Regions from separate parts of the Bacillus nitroreducens genome, predicted to be linked through region 1. Evidence: riboswitches for the same ligand, from Rfam matches in the RefSeq annotation. Region 1 holds a riboswitch; each other region holds the start of a gene.
What was found. A riboswitch is a leader RNA that binds a small molecule or an ion and turns the genes downstream of it on or off. The one in region 1 is predicted to bind cyclic di-GMP.

Region 1 (4,217 bases):
TGTAGTAGTCGCGAGGCTGTCTATTTTACGTTAAAAAAGATGCTTGAGAAAAAGAATGAAGATGGCTGTGCCGCAGTACCTGAGGATATGGTAATGGAACTGATGAAAAAGGTGGAACAAGTCACTCAAAATTCGAAAGCGGAAAAAGCCGTTGAACTCATCAAACAAATTGATGATAAAGTGATTATTTTTACCGAATATCGAGCGACTCAAATGTACTTACAATGGTTCCTCCAGCAAAATGGAATTTCGTCTGTTCCATTTAGAGGTGGATTCAAACGCGGGAAAAAGGATTGGATGAGGGAATTGTTTAAAGGGAAATTCCAAGTACTTATTGCTACTGAAGCCGGCGGCGAAGGAATTAACCTCCAATTCTGTAATCATATTATCAATTATGACCTCCCTTGGAATCCAATGAGGCTAGAGCAACGAATCGGGCGCATACATCGTCTTGGTCAAGAAAAAGATGTTCACATTTATAACTTTGCGACGAAGAATACAGTGGAAGAACATATCCTGAAATTGTTATATGAAAAAATCAACCTGTTCGAACGTGTCATTGGCCAACTTGATGATATCTTAACAAGACTTGACCTTGGAAATATCGAGGATCACATCCAGGACATTATGCTTCGTTCACGGAGCGAAGGTGAAATGAAAATTAAGATGGAGAATTTAACTTCTATTTTAAGTTTTGAAGAAGGAAACGGCGGTGAACAACATGCAGCAACAGGAAATCGTTAATTTTCTTGAAAAATATTTTGTATCTAACCATTGTGAAATTCTCGAACGACAACCAGGATACATGACAGTTCAATTAACGGTTGATTTAGATAAACTACTGATGAATCGTCCCTTCTATTGGACGTTTGTGGAAAAAACAGGTGGAACACCGAATCCAATGAAACTTACATTAATTACGGATCGGGATGAAACACCTGACAATGTAAAAGGTGACTTCATTCATTTTGGGGCACCCCGCTTGCATCAAATTTTTGAATCGACCAAAAAACTTGCAAGCTATATACGGTTATATCAACAAAGACCAACTGGTGCACTGGGCAACACCCCTCTTTATCCATGGCTTGGGTTAAATGTAAAAATATCGTACAAATGTGACCGTAAACGAGATGTGTTAATGTCACTTGGTTTGCAACTCATCAATGGAATGATTGTCGAGGACTTTCAAGAAAAGCTTGAGAAGTTGCCTCTCACTCCGAAAATTCCTGATCTTACGTATACAATTGCACCACTTGTAAAACCACAAAGTGGAATCAATCGCCTCCAGCAATATGTAAGAGGCTTTGTGGAAACACAAGATCACACCTGGGCTGAGGAAGCGAGACAACGTTGGAACGAAGATTTAAACCTGTTAGATTCTTTTTATGAAGGAATCGATGAAAAACCCGAGAGTTATGAAATTGAAAAAGAAGCGTTAAAAGAGCAATACGAACCGAAAGTAATTGTCGAGATTATCAATGGTGGATTGTTTTATCTTTGTCAAAATACGATGTAATTTAGACCTATCCTCATATTTGGGGGTAGGTTGCATTTTTTTGAGGGTGTTTTATAAGAAATCGTTCGACAATTCCCTTACATTTTTATGGTAATTTTACAAAATGGAACAACCAATTATCATATAAGTTAACTGTATTTATTTTTCAATTAACAAATAATAGGTCTTTTTTCCTGTTATCCGAGTTTATTCTACATAAACATTGTAAAACGGTCATTAATCACCAAATCGAACTGGTTATTTTGTATCTTTTTTAAATATTTTGACGTCGACAGTTTTTTACAAATAACAGATATTTTATGCTTTATACTTCTAAATGTACTACTAAGGTTCTATACATAGATGGATTACATACTAGGATATTCAGCACTGTATGAACAGTCAAAGGCAAACCTACTGAAAAGTAGGGACGCAAAGTCACAGGTCTAAGGTTGGTTATTTGAACTATGACGGCTGGGTTGCCTGGAATACTAATTGTATTTTGGGAGGAAATGAAATGGTAAATGATGTACAAAACAGGAATGAGCAATTAGATCAAGAATGGATCGACCTTATTTTAGAAGCAGTGGAGTTAGGAATAAGCGTCCAAGATATTCAAAATTTCCTCCAAACGAAAACAGCATAACAGACTTAATCGAAACAAATCAAACATCCTTTAGATACTGTGGGTTGAAACCATGGGGAGGACAGTGAACTCGGATGACACCGAGTTCTTTTTATTTTTTGTTCTTATTATAAACCATTTCTTCATTATATGTTATAATGGTAAGAGAAGGAAGGTGAGAAACAATGATTGGTCAACGTATAAAAACATATCGCTTACAAAAACAACTTTCACTATCTGAACTTGCAGATCGTGCTGGAGTTGCCAAATCATACTTAAGCTCAATCGAACGGAATCTCCAATCAAACCCTTCTATCCAGTTTCTTGAAAAAATATCTGCCGTACTAGGCGTAACTGTTAACGAATTACTCCACGAACAATCAGAACCTGACAATGTAGAACTAGATTCTGAATGGACCAAACTCGTGCGCGAGGCCATGAAATCAGGAGTTTCCAAAGAAGAATTTCGATCATTCTTGGAATTTAATAAATGGAAAATGAATAATAAATAAAAAATGCTTCGGCCAATGGCGCCTGAAGCATTTTTTATATTTCAATTTTGGGTTCTATTTCAGATTTAGACATTCTTTTGTATACAATTATTGTATTAATCATTAAAATTACTAAAAAATATGTACCATAGATTGCAACGGACATCCATTTATTATTACTTAGATTCGCGCCAGCAATTGAGAGAATAATAATATTTGGTAATTCCCCTAAAGTGGAGGCTGTTACAAAGATCAAAATGTTAACCATACTTAGTCCACAAACAATATTAACCACTGGAGACGGGATAATCGGAATCAGCCTCGAAAGTAAAATTGCAATAAAGGAGTTTTTTTCAAAAAAAACCTCATACTCTTTTACTTTAGGATATTTTTTAAGTTTATTTTGAGCAGATTCCCTAAATCCATATCTAATCAATAAAAACATAATTATTGTCCCCAACATAGCGCCTATTATAGATATTAATATTCCATATAAAACCCCAAATGCAGCAGCAACTAGGCTTGCTAATACTGGAAATGGAATAACCGGAAAGAATACACAAATAAAAACTAATAGAATACTTACTACTATTGAAGTAATTCCACTCTTTTCAACAAATGGTAGCAATATATCCTTCTGTGTTATACCAACAAGTATAATCAAACATGCCACAACAATTGCAACTATCTTTATTACCATATTTTTCCTTCCTAATAGGACTCTATTTATACATATTTTGAAAACGAAGAATTTTCTTTAACATTATTATATTTTGCTATATTTGTATAGTTACAAATGGGTTGGAGTTTTTCCGCTTCGGTTGTTCTAATACTAGTGATATCCTTATTGCATATAGGGCAAAGCCAAACACCTAACTTGCTGCTACTAATAGATGGCTGAAAGCATTTTGGACAGTTTTTTTTTACATTGGAATTCCTCCAATATTAGATAATTTGGGAAATCCAATAGCCATGGAGGAAAAAGACATATGTATATAACGCAGTGGCTCTATAGGATATTGAGCGTATTAGTTTGTTTACTGGAAATCGAATAATTATGAGTGCAATTAATAATAATGAGAGTATCAGTTTAATTGATAAAAATAAAAATGGGTGTATTTCATAAATGTTATGCATCAACGGGTTAGCTTCCGATATATGGCCGCCAAGAATACCAAAATGAGTGGCAATGGCGTCCAATATATTTAAGATTGCAAGTGATATGAAAAGCTGTTTCATAGTTGATTCCACTCCAAATAAAAAATAAAGCTCAATGCTTTTCATATATAGAAGGTTTATATCTAAGAAAAACCTTGATTTTTTGAACCAAGGTTTGAATTTAATATTTCTTGTTCATTCTTCTTTTGAAGAGAATGAATATAATACCTAAAGTAATGATACTCAATCCAGTAAGGAAATAGTTAAAGTAACTAGTTGCAGTTTTAGGAAGTTCGTTGCTAGTACTTTCTTTTGATTCACTTAATCCATTTGCAACAAAAATAAAAGCAACAGAAGTAGATTTTCTTTTTACCTCATTACTTACCTCACTAGGTATCTCAACAGTAAATAGCAGTTCATCCTTCCTATGACTTAAGAGCTCACCTAA
Region 2 (4,217 bases), 990 kb from region 1:
TGAAACAGTGGTGAAACAGTGGGACGGTTCTGTTGTTCTCCTAGTTTTTTCCATGAAACAGTGGGACGGTTCTGCCGTTCGCCTAGTTTTTTCCATGAAACAGAGGGACGTTTCTACTGTTCTCCTAGTTTTTTCCATGAGACAGAGGGACGGTTCTGTTGTTCGCTTAGGTTTTTCCATGAAACAGTGGACGGTTCTGCCGTTCGCCTATATTTTCCCATGAAACAGTGGGACGGTTCTGTTGTTCGCCTATATTTTCCCATGAAACAAGGGGACAGCTATACTGTTCCCCTAATTTTACCCATCCCACCAACGTTATAATCTTAATTTATATTTTGATCATAGCGAGCACTGTTTTACGGAAATATTATGGAAAATAGTAGGCTGGTAGACTTATTGGAATTATTTAGGTGAACACGAGAACCGTCCCCTCGTTCTACTCGTTCTACTTTAATTCTTTCTGGAAGATGATAAATTTGCAGGGGATTGCGAGCATTTGCGCCAGTCTTGGGAATGATGTATCTATGGATTCTGTGCGAATTGGTTGATAGCCGATGCGAGTATACCATTTTTCCAATTTTACTTTGTCTGGATGAGAACCTTCCTGGGGTACTAATAATTCAAGCTGCATTTTGCGGAGTTTTTCTGCGTTGCATTTTTGCTCAGCAAAGCGGATTAACTCTCTTCCTATACCAGACCCTTGGTGTTTTTCATCTACCGCTAGCATTCCAAATTCTCCTGTTTCCTGGTCAATTTGATGAACACGGACACACCCGACAATTTTCCCCATTGATTGAGCAACGGCAATTTCACCGCTTTTTGTTAACTCTGCCACTTCCGTTGCTGACGTGCGGAATGCCCCAGGTATCCAAAGACCTCCCTCAGCTGTTTCGTAGACACGGTTAACGATGCTTGCAATGTGCTCCATCTCTTCTATATTTTTACTCTCGTTATTAGGTAACATATGAATCTCAATTGATTGCATAATTAGCAATACCTCCTTACTTTGGAACACGAGGACGGTTCTGGCGTTCCCTTATTTTTTCCTATAATTCTATATGATTAATAATACACCACATCTAGAACTGGACCACAAGTAAATTGAGTTTCAGACAAAAAATCCTATTTTTATAAATAGAATAGATGATGGTGAATAGCCTTTGTCAAACTCCTAGCAGTATATTTTATATGGATAATGCGGCCTATTGTTGTTATGTGTCGAACTCCACGCACATAATTCGACAAAATTCAACATTTTCAAGGTGGCAATTTGTGGTGTTTTAATTTTTTATGTCAAAAATTGTTGAAGTTGTACTACTTTTGTCTTATCCTAGAAAAAGGAAAAAGTACTATAACTATTAAAGCTATCTCGATAAATGGCAAACTTGTCGAAAGATAAGGACGCAAAGCCACGAGCCTAAAGCAAAATTGCTATGGCAGTCGGGTTGCCGAAAGTAGTGGAGTGAAGATGACTCCCGTTTATTTCGGTGTAGTCATCTTTTTTATTTGAAAAAGAAAGGGGTGATTACTAAAAGTGATTCGAAGTTTAATCCAAAACGAATTATTCTCACACTTTTTCCAGCCTATTATTGATATAGAGACATGGACAAGGATAGGCTATGAAGGACTCCTGAGAACCTCGCATTATGTGAATCCAGAAGAAACGTTTAATCTTGCCAAAACAGAAAAACAGCTCTATGAATTAGATTCGCGGTCTATCCATAAAGCTGCTCTTACCTACCATTCAGCAGGTTTTTCAAAAAAGGACGGTTATTTGTTTTTAAATGTATTTCCATCTACGCTTACAAACAAAAACTTTCTGCCCTTTATAAAGAAAATTATCACCGAAAACAACTATTTTAGTCAAGAAATCATCTTTGAAATTAGCGAAATGGAAGCAATTACCGATTATTCTCGTTTACTCAAGACTATTGATAAATTAAAATCGGGTGGTATTAAATTTGCTATTGATGATGTAGGGAAGGGAAACTCTAATCTAAAATCAATAATAGAGTTAGACCCAGATTTTATTAAGCTGGATAAATATTTTTCGTATAACTTATATAAGGAACCTAAAAAAAAAAATAATTAAATCCATCATAAGTTACACGAATACGCATCATATCAATTTAGTGTTAGAAGGACTTGAAACCGAAATGGATCTAGCTATTGCAAAATCCATCGGAGTTAAATTTGGACAAGGTTATGTCCTGGGAAGACCAAAGTCCCTTTTTGTTATTTAGTGGGGTGAAAAAATTTGAACTATATATTATTGTCACAGGCTATCATAGTAGTTTGTCTGCTATTACTATTTATTCGTAATGAACGTAGATTAGTAAAACAAAGTGTGCTAATAAAGTCATTACATAATACTAATAAATCATTAAAAAGTCAGTTAAAGAAAATAAAAAAATTCATGCCAGTAGATAAAAGAAATACCTTTAGAATTGTGTTACCTGGAATAGAGAGCACTTTTACCCTCGTAGATTTTGGAAATCATTCATTAAGTGCTCTAAAGAATAAAACGTTTAATGGAATCATTAATGATATAAGTATAGGTGGACTAAAATTCCATTCACCTTACGAATTTCCGATTAAATCTAATATTCTTATAAAAATGCACTTTATTTTCCAAGGTGAAGAGTTTGAGCTTAAAGGAAAAATAATTAGAAGAGAAGATCATATCAAAGGTAAATCCGTAACTTACGGAGTTCAGTTCGTCGACCTATCCGTAAATGACATCAAACGACTAAACGTATCACTGCACAACTACCAAGTATCACAACGCAAAAAAATAGGTTGAAACAGGGGGACGGTTCTGCCGTTCGCCTATTTTTTTCCAATGGTCAAACCATCATGAACGAAGTGAAATAAAGTGAAACAAAGGGACGGTTCTGATGTTCTCCTATTTTCTACCAGAAATTTATTTTTTTCTGCATCAATCGATATCTTTATTTTGTGAATCGCATTTTGTTTAAAACTTTTTCTTTTGAATAGAAGGAATATCAACCAATATATAGAATAAGTATTTGACACTAGTAACCTCGCAATTTGCAAACCACAGTTGTTGCTCCTTTATTCATCCACTCATTTATCAAACACCCAAATTCATTTGTTATATCATTCATTTGATAATCAGTCCCGATGTATCTAACCTTCAAAGATATAAATAGCATACCTGGTCAATTTTTTAATAATACTTCGCTATTTTTTTCTCATCATTTAAAACCTCAATCAAACAAGATAAATCCCAATTAAAGCAAGTAGTATAAGGAAATTTTTTGGTTTGGAGAAAACCGTCCAATGACGTAAAACAAGAAAGTGTGGTGGTGTTAAAATGCCTCGTATGGCAAGGGTGATAAGTAAAACTGGCGTCTATCATGTGATGTGGAGGGGCGCAAATCGGCAAGAGATTTTTCATGACGATGAGGATAGGCGATTATTCTTAGATATTCTAAAAAAGTATAAATTCAAACTCAATATGAGATTTTATGCGTGGTGTTTGATGAGTAATCACGTTCACCTATTAGTGAAGGAAGGGGACGAAAGTATTTCAACCACGATGCAACGAATGGGTGTGAGCTATGCGGGTTATTACAATGGGAAATACAGAACAACAGGGCACCTCTTTCAAGATCGGTTCAGAAGTGAAGTTGTTGAAAAGCGATCCTATTTATTAACAGTGGTGAGGTATATTCACCAAAACCCTGTAAAAGCGGGGATGGTAAATCGACCAGATGAATGGAAGTGGAGCAGCTGTGGTGGGTACTATGGTCAAGGCATTTATCCTAAGGGGTTACTAGATGATCAATTTCTATTAAAAATGTTTGAACCAGATCTTAAATTGGCTCAGAAGCAATTTAGAGATTTTAATGAAACGCCTAATAATGATGAATGCTTAGGAGTAACGGAGGCTGACGTGCGATTAACAGATGAAGAAGCTAGGCTGAAAATAAAGGAATTACTAGGGAACTTGGAAATTCCACACGTTAAAAGTTTACCAAAGGAACAAAGAAAGCTAATTCTACAGAAGGTCAAAGAAATAAGGGGAATCTCAATGCGTCAAGCAGCGAGGATTTTGGGGATTTCATTGAATTTGGTATTTAGGGCATGAAACAGGGGGACGGTTCGAGACCACTGAAAAAGTCATAAAATTTTTAGTTAAATCAGCTTTTTATAAAAAGTTGAAAGTCATTCGGTTTTCCAAACATGAAAAA
Region 3 (4,217 bases), 1.1 Mb from region 1:
AAGCTGCAAAAGACTTGGTGAAAAAGTGGATGACAGAAGCTGGTCTGACCGTAACCCAAGACGGTGCAGGAAATGTATTTGGTCGTAAGGAAGGTAAAAATCCAAATCTACCAGCACTTCTATCTGGTTCCCATGTCGATAGTGTTCCGAATGGCGGGCATTTTGACGGACCACTCGGTGTACTTGCAGCCCTTGAGGTAGCTGAAGCATGGAAACAAACAGGCTATGTGCCAGAACGCCCATTTGAGGTTGTTATTTTTTCAGATGAAGAGGGAGCTCGTTTTAATGGTGGCTTTAGTGGCAGTCAATCGATGATTGGTGAAGCAACCAGGGAAGAATATCTTCCGAAAAAGGACATCAATGGTGATTCTTTCACAAAGGTGATAGAAGATATTGGGCTTTCTGTCGATGAATTTTTCGCATCAAAAAGGGATTTATCAAAGCTTGAGGCATTTGTGGAAATCCATATTGAACAAGGAAAACGATTGGAGAAAGCAGGCGTCCCCGTCGGAATTGTGACTGGAATCGCTGGACCTTGTTGGTTGAAATTGACGTTTACAGGTCGTGCGGGACATGCGGGCAACACGCCAATGAACGACCGCCAGGATGCATTAGTTGCAGCTGGACAGTTCATCCATGAGGTTGCATCCCTTCCAGCACAAGTAAGTTCGTCAGCAGTTGCAACGGTTGGAAAAATCGAAGTTCTTCCAAACGGAGTGAATGTCATTCCTGGCGAAGTTCAGCTCTCCGTTGACATTCGTGATATTAAAAAGGAAACAAGAGATCAACTCGTTGACATGGTGATCGAGAAGGCTAAATCTGTATCCGCGGCCCACGGAATTGAACTTCATTATGAAGAGACAATCCGTGAAGCACCTGTTCCAATCAGTGAAGACATGCAGAAAAAGATTGAAAAGTCAGTTGTCGCTCAAGGTATTGAACCTGTGTACCTACCAAGTGGTGCTGGCCACGACTCGATGATCGTCGGTCATGTCTTACCCGTTGCAATGATCTTCGTCCAAAGCAAAGATGGAATCAGCCATAACCCAGCCGAATGGACATCTTTAAGCGACTGCGTGCAGTCTGTTCATGTGTTGAAAGATTTTGTAGAGAACTACTAAGAATTAAGGTTACTTGAAATGGGGCAGATTTACTGTCCCATTTTTTATTTGGAAGTAGATTTGAGTTTTTATGTGTCTCTACTATTATTTTGTCTGCGAGCGTTTGGCTCGGAGACATTTTTTTCGTGGTGTTGAGTATACTTCGATTTGTCTGTGATAACTTGATTCCAGGTCTTTTCTTTTCCATTTGATGCTTGATTTGTCGGCTATATACTCGCTCGGAGACACTTTTTATGTTGTACAATCGCAATTTGTCCTTGAGTGCTTGCTGGCATCCTCTATTCCCTACCTGATTCTTAAAACGATACCTTTATCATCTAAAGAATAATCGGATAATTTTGGTATTTGTAGAACTTTGTCGAATCACTTGTTAAAATGTCGAGGTTTAGTTAAAATATAAAAAACTGTAGTGCATTAGAACTAGTAACTAAATTGAAAAAGGCAAACTTATCGAAAGGTAAGGACGCAAAGCTAAGGGCCTAAGGGAAAATGCTATGGTCGCCTGGTTGCCAGAAGAAAGTATTCAAATTGATGAATCTGAATTTTCTTCAGGTTCTTTTTTATTGCCAAAAATTGGAGGTGCATACGCGTTCGAAGGGAAATATCTCAATATTTTAACGCTTTATCGAAAAATACTATGAGTCATTTTTCCTTCTACATAGCACTTTATTCACAACCACAAAACTAACGCTAATTAGTGCCGTTTTGAAAATACCTATCTTAATCTACATCCAAAGCAGCCATAACGCAGAAAAAATATATAGGGGGGTGTCATTTTTAAATGTTAATGGCTAATGAACTTTATCATGTGTTTCAGCCCATTTTAAATATAAATAAGCTTAAACCAATCGGTTTTGAGGCATTGATTCGGTCAAAGGTACTGCCAAATCCTGTATCTATTTTTAGAATGGCGAAAGAATCTGGACAACTCTATGAATTCGACTGTTTGTCTATTCGAAACGCAGTTAACACATATTGTTCCAACGGTTACACATCAAAAGAGGGAAAACTTTTTTTAAATATTTTACCTTCAACTATCTTAAATAAATCCTTCCTACCTCTCATTGTGAATCTAGTAAAAGACCACGATGTAAGAGAGCAAGAAATTGTACTAGAGATATCAGAATCCGAAAAAATACAAGATTTTACTATCTTTATGAAAAGAATAACGTTCCTGAAAAAATTAGGTTTCCAAATTGCACTTGATGATGCTGGTAGTGGATATTCTGATATAAAAAGTTTTATTGAATTAGAACCACATTACTTAAAATTGGATCGTTATTTTGCAAAAGACCTTTCAGTTTGTCAAAAGAAAGTGGAGCTAATTAGGTCTGCCAAGAAATTATGCGATGCATTTAATTGCACCGTCATTATTGAAGGTATAGAAACGGAAGAGGATTTAAAACTAGTTCGTACAATTGGAATTAATTATGTACAAGGTTACTTATTAGGTAAACCGTCTCCTTTAAAGTCCTTAGTCCTCGCTTAATCTACACTTAAGTGGCATTACATATAAAAGCATGTAGGCTTTTTTGTGAAAATAATGTAGCACATAAAATATTAACTTTACGAAATTGGAGTGTAACAATGAAACGATTAAATTTAAAAAGTATAAAAATGAAAATATTATTTGGTTTTTCCTTAGTTATTTTACTTATGGTTCTATTTACAGCTTATATTTACATAAGTATCTCTAAAAGTAATGAGCAGGCGAGAATAATTGCACAGGAAGAGCTTCCTATTCTGATTGCGAATGAACAAATGGCTCGTACGATGGCGAACCGAATTTCAACAGCACGTGGTTATGTCTTATATGGTGGAGATTATAAAGACCGTTTTAATGCCTATACAGAAGAAGGAAAACGACATGAAGCGACTGTAAGGGAGATTGGTGCTTCCGAGGAATTCGATAGTCTTATTAAAAGAACTGTGGCTTGGCGTCAATATGTGGCAGCAGAAGTATTTGATGTGTATGACAGTGGTAATGCAGAGTTGGCCCGTGAAAATTTAGCAAAAAGCGATGCTGAAGTTCGCGAAATTATGGCTGGATATGAAGATTTGGCGCTAAAAAGTCAAGAAACCATTATTCAGACAGAAAAAGAGGTTGTAGAAACTGGAGAAAGAACCCTTTTCACGGCAGCAGTCGTATCCGCTTTGGTTGTATTAGTTAGTATAGCCGCAGCGTTGATTACCTCTACGCTTATTTCAAGACCAATCATCAAAGTAATGGATCAAATGAAATTAGTAGCAAAGGGAGATCTAAGCCAAGAACCCCTACATACGAACCTGAAAGATGAAGTGGGACAATTGATTCACGCTACGAATGAGGGTATGGACAATACTAGAAATCTATTACGAAAAATAAATGGTGTGTCAGAAACCGTCACAAGCCAAAGTGAAGAATTAGCACAATCCGCTAGTGAAGTAAAAGCAGGCTCAGAACAGATTGCAGTTACGATGCAAGAAATGGCTAGGGGTGCAGAAACTCTTGCCGATAGCTCTTCTACCCTCGCATCTACCATGGAAAACTTTACTTCGAAGATGCAAGAAGCAAACTCAAAAGGTGAGCAAATCTATGATACTTCGAATAATGTACAAAAAATGTCTGAAGAGGGCAGCCAATTAATGGAGTTATCTGTTCAACAAATGGCAACTATTGACAAAATTGTGCAAGAATCTGTAGAAAAAGTAAAAGGATTAGATAGTCAATCACAAGACATATCCAAGCTAGTATCTGTGATAAATGATATTGCAGACCAGACCAACTTACTTGCCTTAAATGCAGCAATTGAAGCAGCTAGAGCAGGTGAACACGGCCGTGGTTTTGCAGTAGTGGCGGATGAAGTAAGAAAACTGGCTGAACAAGTATCTGTTTCTGTGTCAGACATTACAGAAATTGTCGCGAGTATTCAACGAGAATCAACGAATGTTGTTCAGTCTCTTCAATTAGGTTATGAAGAAGTGGCAAAGGGAGCTACTCAGGTTAAGACGACTGGAGATACCTTTGCTGAAATCGATAGAGCGATCGGCGAAATGGTATCAAATATCCAAATAATCACCTCGAACTTAGCGACAATGTCAAATGATAGCCAAGAG
Region 4 (4,217 bases), 700 kb from region 1:
ATAAATAGAATAAACAATAATACATTGAGGTGAGCTTACATGTTTTTAGCCTATTTTCTGACTGTAAGTATTATTCTAGTATGTGTCGGTTTTGCGTTCCAAATTATGAAAGGTGTTCAATCTATGGATCGAGATTCGTTAGATCAGTAATTCTAAGAGAAGCATATTGCGTACAGCCTATTAAAACAAATCATAAATAATAGGTGCCTTTCCCTTCCAACATAGTCGAGTTAGTTAGTGAGTCGATAGTGCCTAAAATTAGGTTCTAAATCAAATGTTGGGGTTTTAGGCTACCGCGCTACGCTTGGTGGCCTCTATAAAAAATGATGGATGGTACCATTCATCATTTTTTATAGAGGAGAATCACACCAACTCGGTTAACTAATATGTACCCCAATTCTTTTATACTTGTGTGTTAATAAAATCTTCGCCCTAAAGCGTTCAAAAACTCTAAATCCATAAGCATTTCTCTTTAGAACTTTGGTTGAATTATTAATTCCCTCTAAAAACCCATTTGAATATTCATAGGCAAAGCTATTTAATACTTCAACTTGCCAATTTTGTATGGTCTTTATTGCTTTAATCATTTCAGGTATCTTTGAATCCTCAATTAACTTATATAGTTCTTCCAATTCCTTTTTAACCAAACTGATACTGTTTTTTCCGTTTTCTTTGGCACGTAAAAACCAAGAACGATATGCCTCTTTAATTTCATATGCTTGTTTGAGTTCATTCGACATCTCCAAGTAACGATTTAAATGCCATTTCTCATCCTTAGTTAAGCGTTGGCAGTCTTTATGAAAGACATGTTTCATACGTTTACACTTTTTACGGTCGTAGCCATGAAATTGGTTTTGCACTCGACGTCTTACTCCATCAAGCCCCCAATAGATGTAACGACAAAAATGAAATCTATCAGCTACAATAACAGGTTTACCCAATGCCTCTTGAACGGCTGCTTTAAAGGAATGATTCATATCCATTATGACTATTTGCACTCTAGATCCGTGCTTTCTTAAGTAGTCTTTTATCGTACGTTTATAACGATTTGGTAGAATATCAATCGGTTCTTTTGTTATCCCATTCGCAATGATTAACTGGTATTTCCCTTCGCGGGTATCACCCTTGTATTCATCAATAGCTATAACTGTAGGTAATTCTTCCACCGGACGAATTTCACTTCGTGAAATTTGATCGAATCGACGTATAATGGTTGAAGATGAACACCCGTAGATTTCAGCTGTTTCCTTAAATGTTTTTCCTTTAATTGCTTTAATTGATATAGCTTGATTCCATTCTATTGAGGTACGTAGATAACGCATGACAAAAGGATTTTTCTCTGAAAAACGTTTCCCACATTCACAGACATATCGTCTACGCTTATAAAAGATTTGGGTTTTTCTTTCAAACCACTTTAAGTGTTGAATTTTTTGTATACGATAGTCATGAATTTTACTCGTCCTTTGGTTACATTTAGGGCAGCGATGTACTTTTCGCTCCATTTCAACGTACAGGCGGATAACTTCGCCCACTTCTTCAACATTGGTTAGGATAGACCCTTTTAATCCAGGAATAATCATGGTAAAATCCATATACACGCAACTCCATTCTTTAGACTTGTTTCTCGACAATTCAAGTATAAAAGAATGAGGAGTTTGCGTGTTTTTTTATGCACACAAAATTTTGTTTAAACCCCAACAAATATTATAGAGCCTAAAATTAGAGAATAAAAGAAAACGGGAGAATCTAGCTTTTCAAACTAGACTCTCCCGTATTTTTTCGTCATCAAATAAAGGAACCCTTCCATTCTATAGCAACCCAGCCGCCATAGAGAAATTCTCCTTAGGCCCGTGGCTTTGCGTCATCGTTTTTCAACAATTTTGCCTTTTGTATAGTTTGGTTTTTTCTTTACCTATGATGCCTATCTAACTGCCTTATTCAAACGTTGGTACTTACGTTGGATACTAATGGGGCTTCGGTTTAACCTTTTACCAATTACTGAAAACGGAGTACCTATCGCCACTTGCTCAATCATAGTGTGAATTTCAACGGTCGTCCACGCTCTATAGTTGACCCTCTTTCCTTTTGAGCGTTCCCCATCTACCCAATTTGGCTCAGGAACTATTGCATTTTTTTCAATTTTTGAGAAATCGACCCGTTCTTTATTGTCTTTTGCCCAATCCCAAAAATCTTCAGGTTTAATAAAGTAAAATTTGCGTGTGTTTCTTGTTGCCTTTTTGGTGTACTTTAATCCATGGTTATCAATCCATAGTTTCACAGACTTTGGATCAATTTTTAATAGAGTTGCTAATTCATGCATCGTCAATTGGCCGGTGAAAGATTTTGTATTTGAAATACCTAATCTTTTGATCTTTATCTCAACCGCTGTTTCTGTTCGCTCCAGATGGTTGGCAATGGTAGAGATTTTCATACGACCGACATTGTCCTTCAAAAACTCTATTTCCTCGTACGTCCAAGTTCTTTTCTTCAAATCAAAAATCCCCTTTTCATTCTTAATAGCACTAAGAATGAAAGGCCTTTTGATGACATACTATTATCATATCATACTATTGAACTAAAAAAACACTAGTAATTTGAAAATCATTCCAATTGTCAAGTGCTTTTTTTCATACATTTTGTCGAGATTGGTCGAATTTCGATCATCTATCATATGCTGTCACATCCTTTTACCTGCCGTCGTTTCCTGGGAAATGATGTCGGGACTCAAATAACTTGTCGGAAATCATGCAACAGGAAAAGATCCAAGCAGCAATTGCTTGGATCAAAATGAGATTATTCTATACCAGAGGTATTACTTGTCAAAATCAGTTTTGCAGTTTGAAGCTTGCCTTCACGATAAAAGCTCAATTCTATTTCATCACCTATTTTCACTTGTGAATATAAGTATTTTCGTAGGTCCATTGAACTTTTTACCTCAGTGTCATTAATTTTCACGATGACGTCGGTCATTTTTAAACCAGCTTTATCTGCTGCAGAGTTTTGAGCAACGCTTGTAACAATGACTCCCTCTTTAATATCCTCAGGTAGATCAGCATAATACATTCTTGGGATTTCGGCCAAATCCGCTAAACCAATCCCGATAAATGGACGCTCAATTTTTCCACTTTCAATTAAGCTGTTAATAATCGGGACAACATCATTACTTGGAATTGCAAATCCTAGTCCTTCAACACCACTATTTGCAATTTTTAAGCTGTTAATTCCGATAACCTGTCCTTGTGTATTTAGTAAAGCACCTCCACTATTACCTGGATTAATTGCAGCGTCTGTTTGAATAACATTTAATTCCCAGTTACCTGCAGAGGTATCAACGGAAATACTACGATCCTTTGCACTAACGATTCCTGATGTAACCGTCCTTGATAAATCAAGTCCAAGTGGGTTACCAATTGCAAATACTTGATCGCCAGGGCGGAGTACTTCTGAATCTCCAAATGGGAGAACTGCCTCAACGTTTTTTGCATCTATTTCTAAAACGGCTAGATCGGTTAATGGATCTGTTCCGATTAGTTTAGCCATTGTTTTCTCACCATTATATAAAGAGACTTCTACTTCGTTAGCATTTTCAATGACGTGGTTATTCGTAACAATGTAAGCTTTATCGCCTTCCTTTTGGAAGATAACTCCCGAACCTGTTCCACCAGGGATGTTCTGTGCATTTCCTCTGTTAAAAGGATTCTGTTGGGCTTGTAAACTGGTAATTCCAACAATTCCTTTTGATGCTTCCTCCACCATATCTGCGATAGAAGTAGCAGAGTCTTGTACAGATGTCGGTTGGATTTGTACAGGACCATTTGTCTCAATCACTTCTTTGTTCGGCTCTGAGGTTGTGGATTCGGAATTAAAATACCCTTGGAGACCATCAATTTGTGGGGCAACCCCAAGTGTTAACGCCGAACCAAGAACGCCTGCAGTAAGCATACCTAAAAAGCTTTTCCATTTCGAGTTTGTTTTTTCCTTATTCGGCTTTGATGCTCGATGCTTTGTTTCTTCTGAAACCACTGATTGCTGATAAGTCTCCCTATATTCTTGCTGTGAAGAAATAGGTAATTCTTCGTGTTGTCTTATTCCTTCAGTGACTTCCTGTTTTTCTTTGTTTTCTTCCATATAAACATTCTCATTGTCTAAGTTGTTGGATTGATCATCTGTATGATTAAGTTCATTAAAACGTTTATCGTTTTCCATTATGAATTCCT

Region 2: linked by a shared signal. The riboswitch ahead of ACWPVE_RS11175 (EAL domain-containing protein) and the one ahead of ACWPVE_RS16090 (anti-repressor SinI family protein) in region 1 are both predicted to bind cyclic di-GMP.
Region 3: linked by a shared signal. The riboswitch ahead of ACWPVE_RS10860 (EAL domain-containing protein) and the one ahead of ACWPVE_RS16090 (anti-repressor SinI family protein) in region 1 are both predicted to bind cyclic di-GMP.
Region 4: linked by a shared signal. The riboswitch ahead of ACWPVE_RS12585 (ISL3 family transposase) and the one ahead of ACWPVE_RS16090 (anti-repressor SinI family protein) in region 1 are both predicted to bind cyclic di-GMP.

What each region holds. Positions count from the first base shown of each region.
Region 1 is NZ_CAXHYI020000003.1:2,515,120-2,519,336, reverse strand. Features, by position in the region: gene ACWPVE_RS16100 (DEAD/DEAH box helicase) at 1-744, shown strand, start outside; gene ACWPVE_RS16095 (YqhG family protein) at 722-1,516, shown strand; cyclic di-GMP riboswitch class I at 1,893-1,982, shown strand; gene ACWPVE_RS16090 (anti-repressor SinI family protein) at 2,013-2,141, shown strand; gene ACWPVE_RS16085 (helix-turn-helix domain-containing protein) at 2,306-2,632, shown strand; gene ACWPVE_RS16080 (TVP38/TMEM64 family protein) at 2,667-3,311, opposite strand; gene ACWPVE_RS16075 (DUF5658 family protein) at 3,557-3,850, opposite strand; gene ACWPVE_RS16070 (LPXTG cell wall anchor domain-containing protein) at 3,951-4,217, opposite strand, start outside.
Region 2 is NZ_CAXHYI020000003.1:1,526,254-1,530,470, forward strand. Features, by position in the region: gene ACWPVE_RS11165 (D-lyxose/D-mannose family sugar isomerase) at 1-3, shown strand, start outside; gene ACWPVE_RS11170 (GNAT family N-acetyltransferase) at 446-985, opposite strand; cyclic di-GMP riboswitch class I at 1,369-1,453, shown strand; partial or broken gene ACWPVE_RS11175 (EAL domain-containing protein) at 1,535-2,243, shown strand; gene ACWPVE_RS11180 (PilZ domain-containing protein) at 2,258-2,803, shown strand; gene ACWPVE_RS11185 (REP-associated tyrosine transposase) at 3,338-4,114, shown strand.
Region 3 is NZ_CAXHYI020000003.1:1,447,891-1,452,107, reverse strand. Features, by position in the region: gene ACWPVE_RS10865 (M20 family metallo-hydrolase) at 1-1,121, shown strand, start outside; cyclic di-GMP riboswitch class I at 1,552-1,635, shown strand; gene ACWPVE_RS10860 (EAL domain-containing protein) at 1,903-2,610, shown strand; partial or broken gene ACWPVE_RS10855 (methyl-accepting chemotaxis protein) at 2,709-3,428, shown strand; gene ACWPVE_RS10850 (methyl-accepting chemotaxis protein) at 3,453-4,217, shown strand, end outside.
Region 4 is NZ_CAXHYI020000003.1:1,817,127-1,821,343, reverse strand. Features, by position in the region: gene ACWPVE_RS12585 (ISL3 family transposase) at 378-1,598, opposite strand; cyclic di-GMP riboswitch class I at 1,810-1,895, opposite strand; gene ACWPVE_RS12580 (DNA-binding protein) at 1,922-2,491, opposite strand; gene ACWPVE_RS12575 (S1C family serine protease) at 2,794-4,206, opposite strand.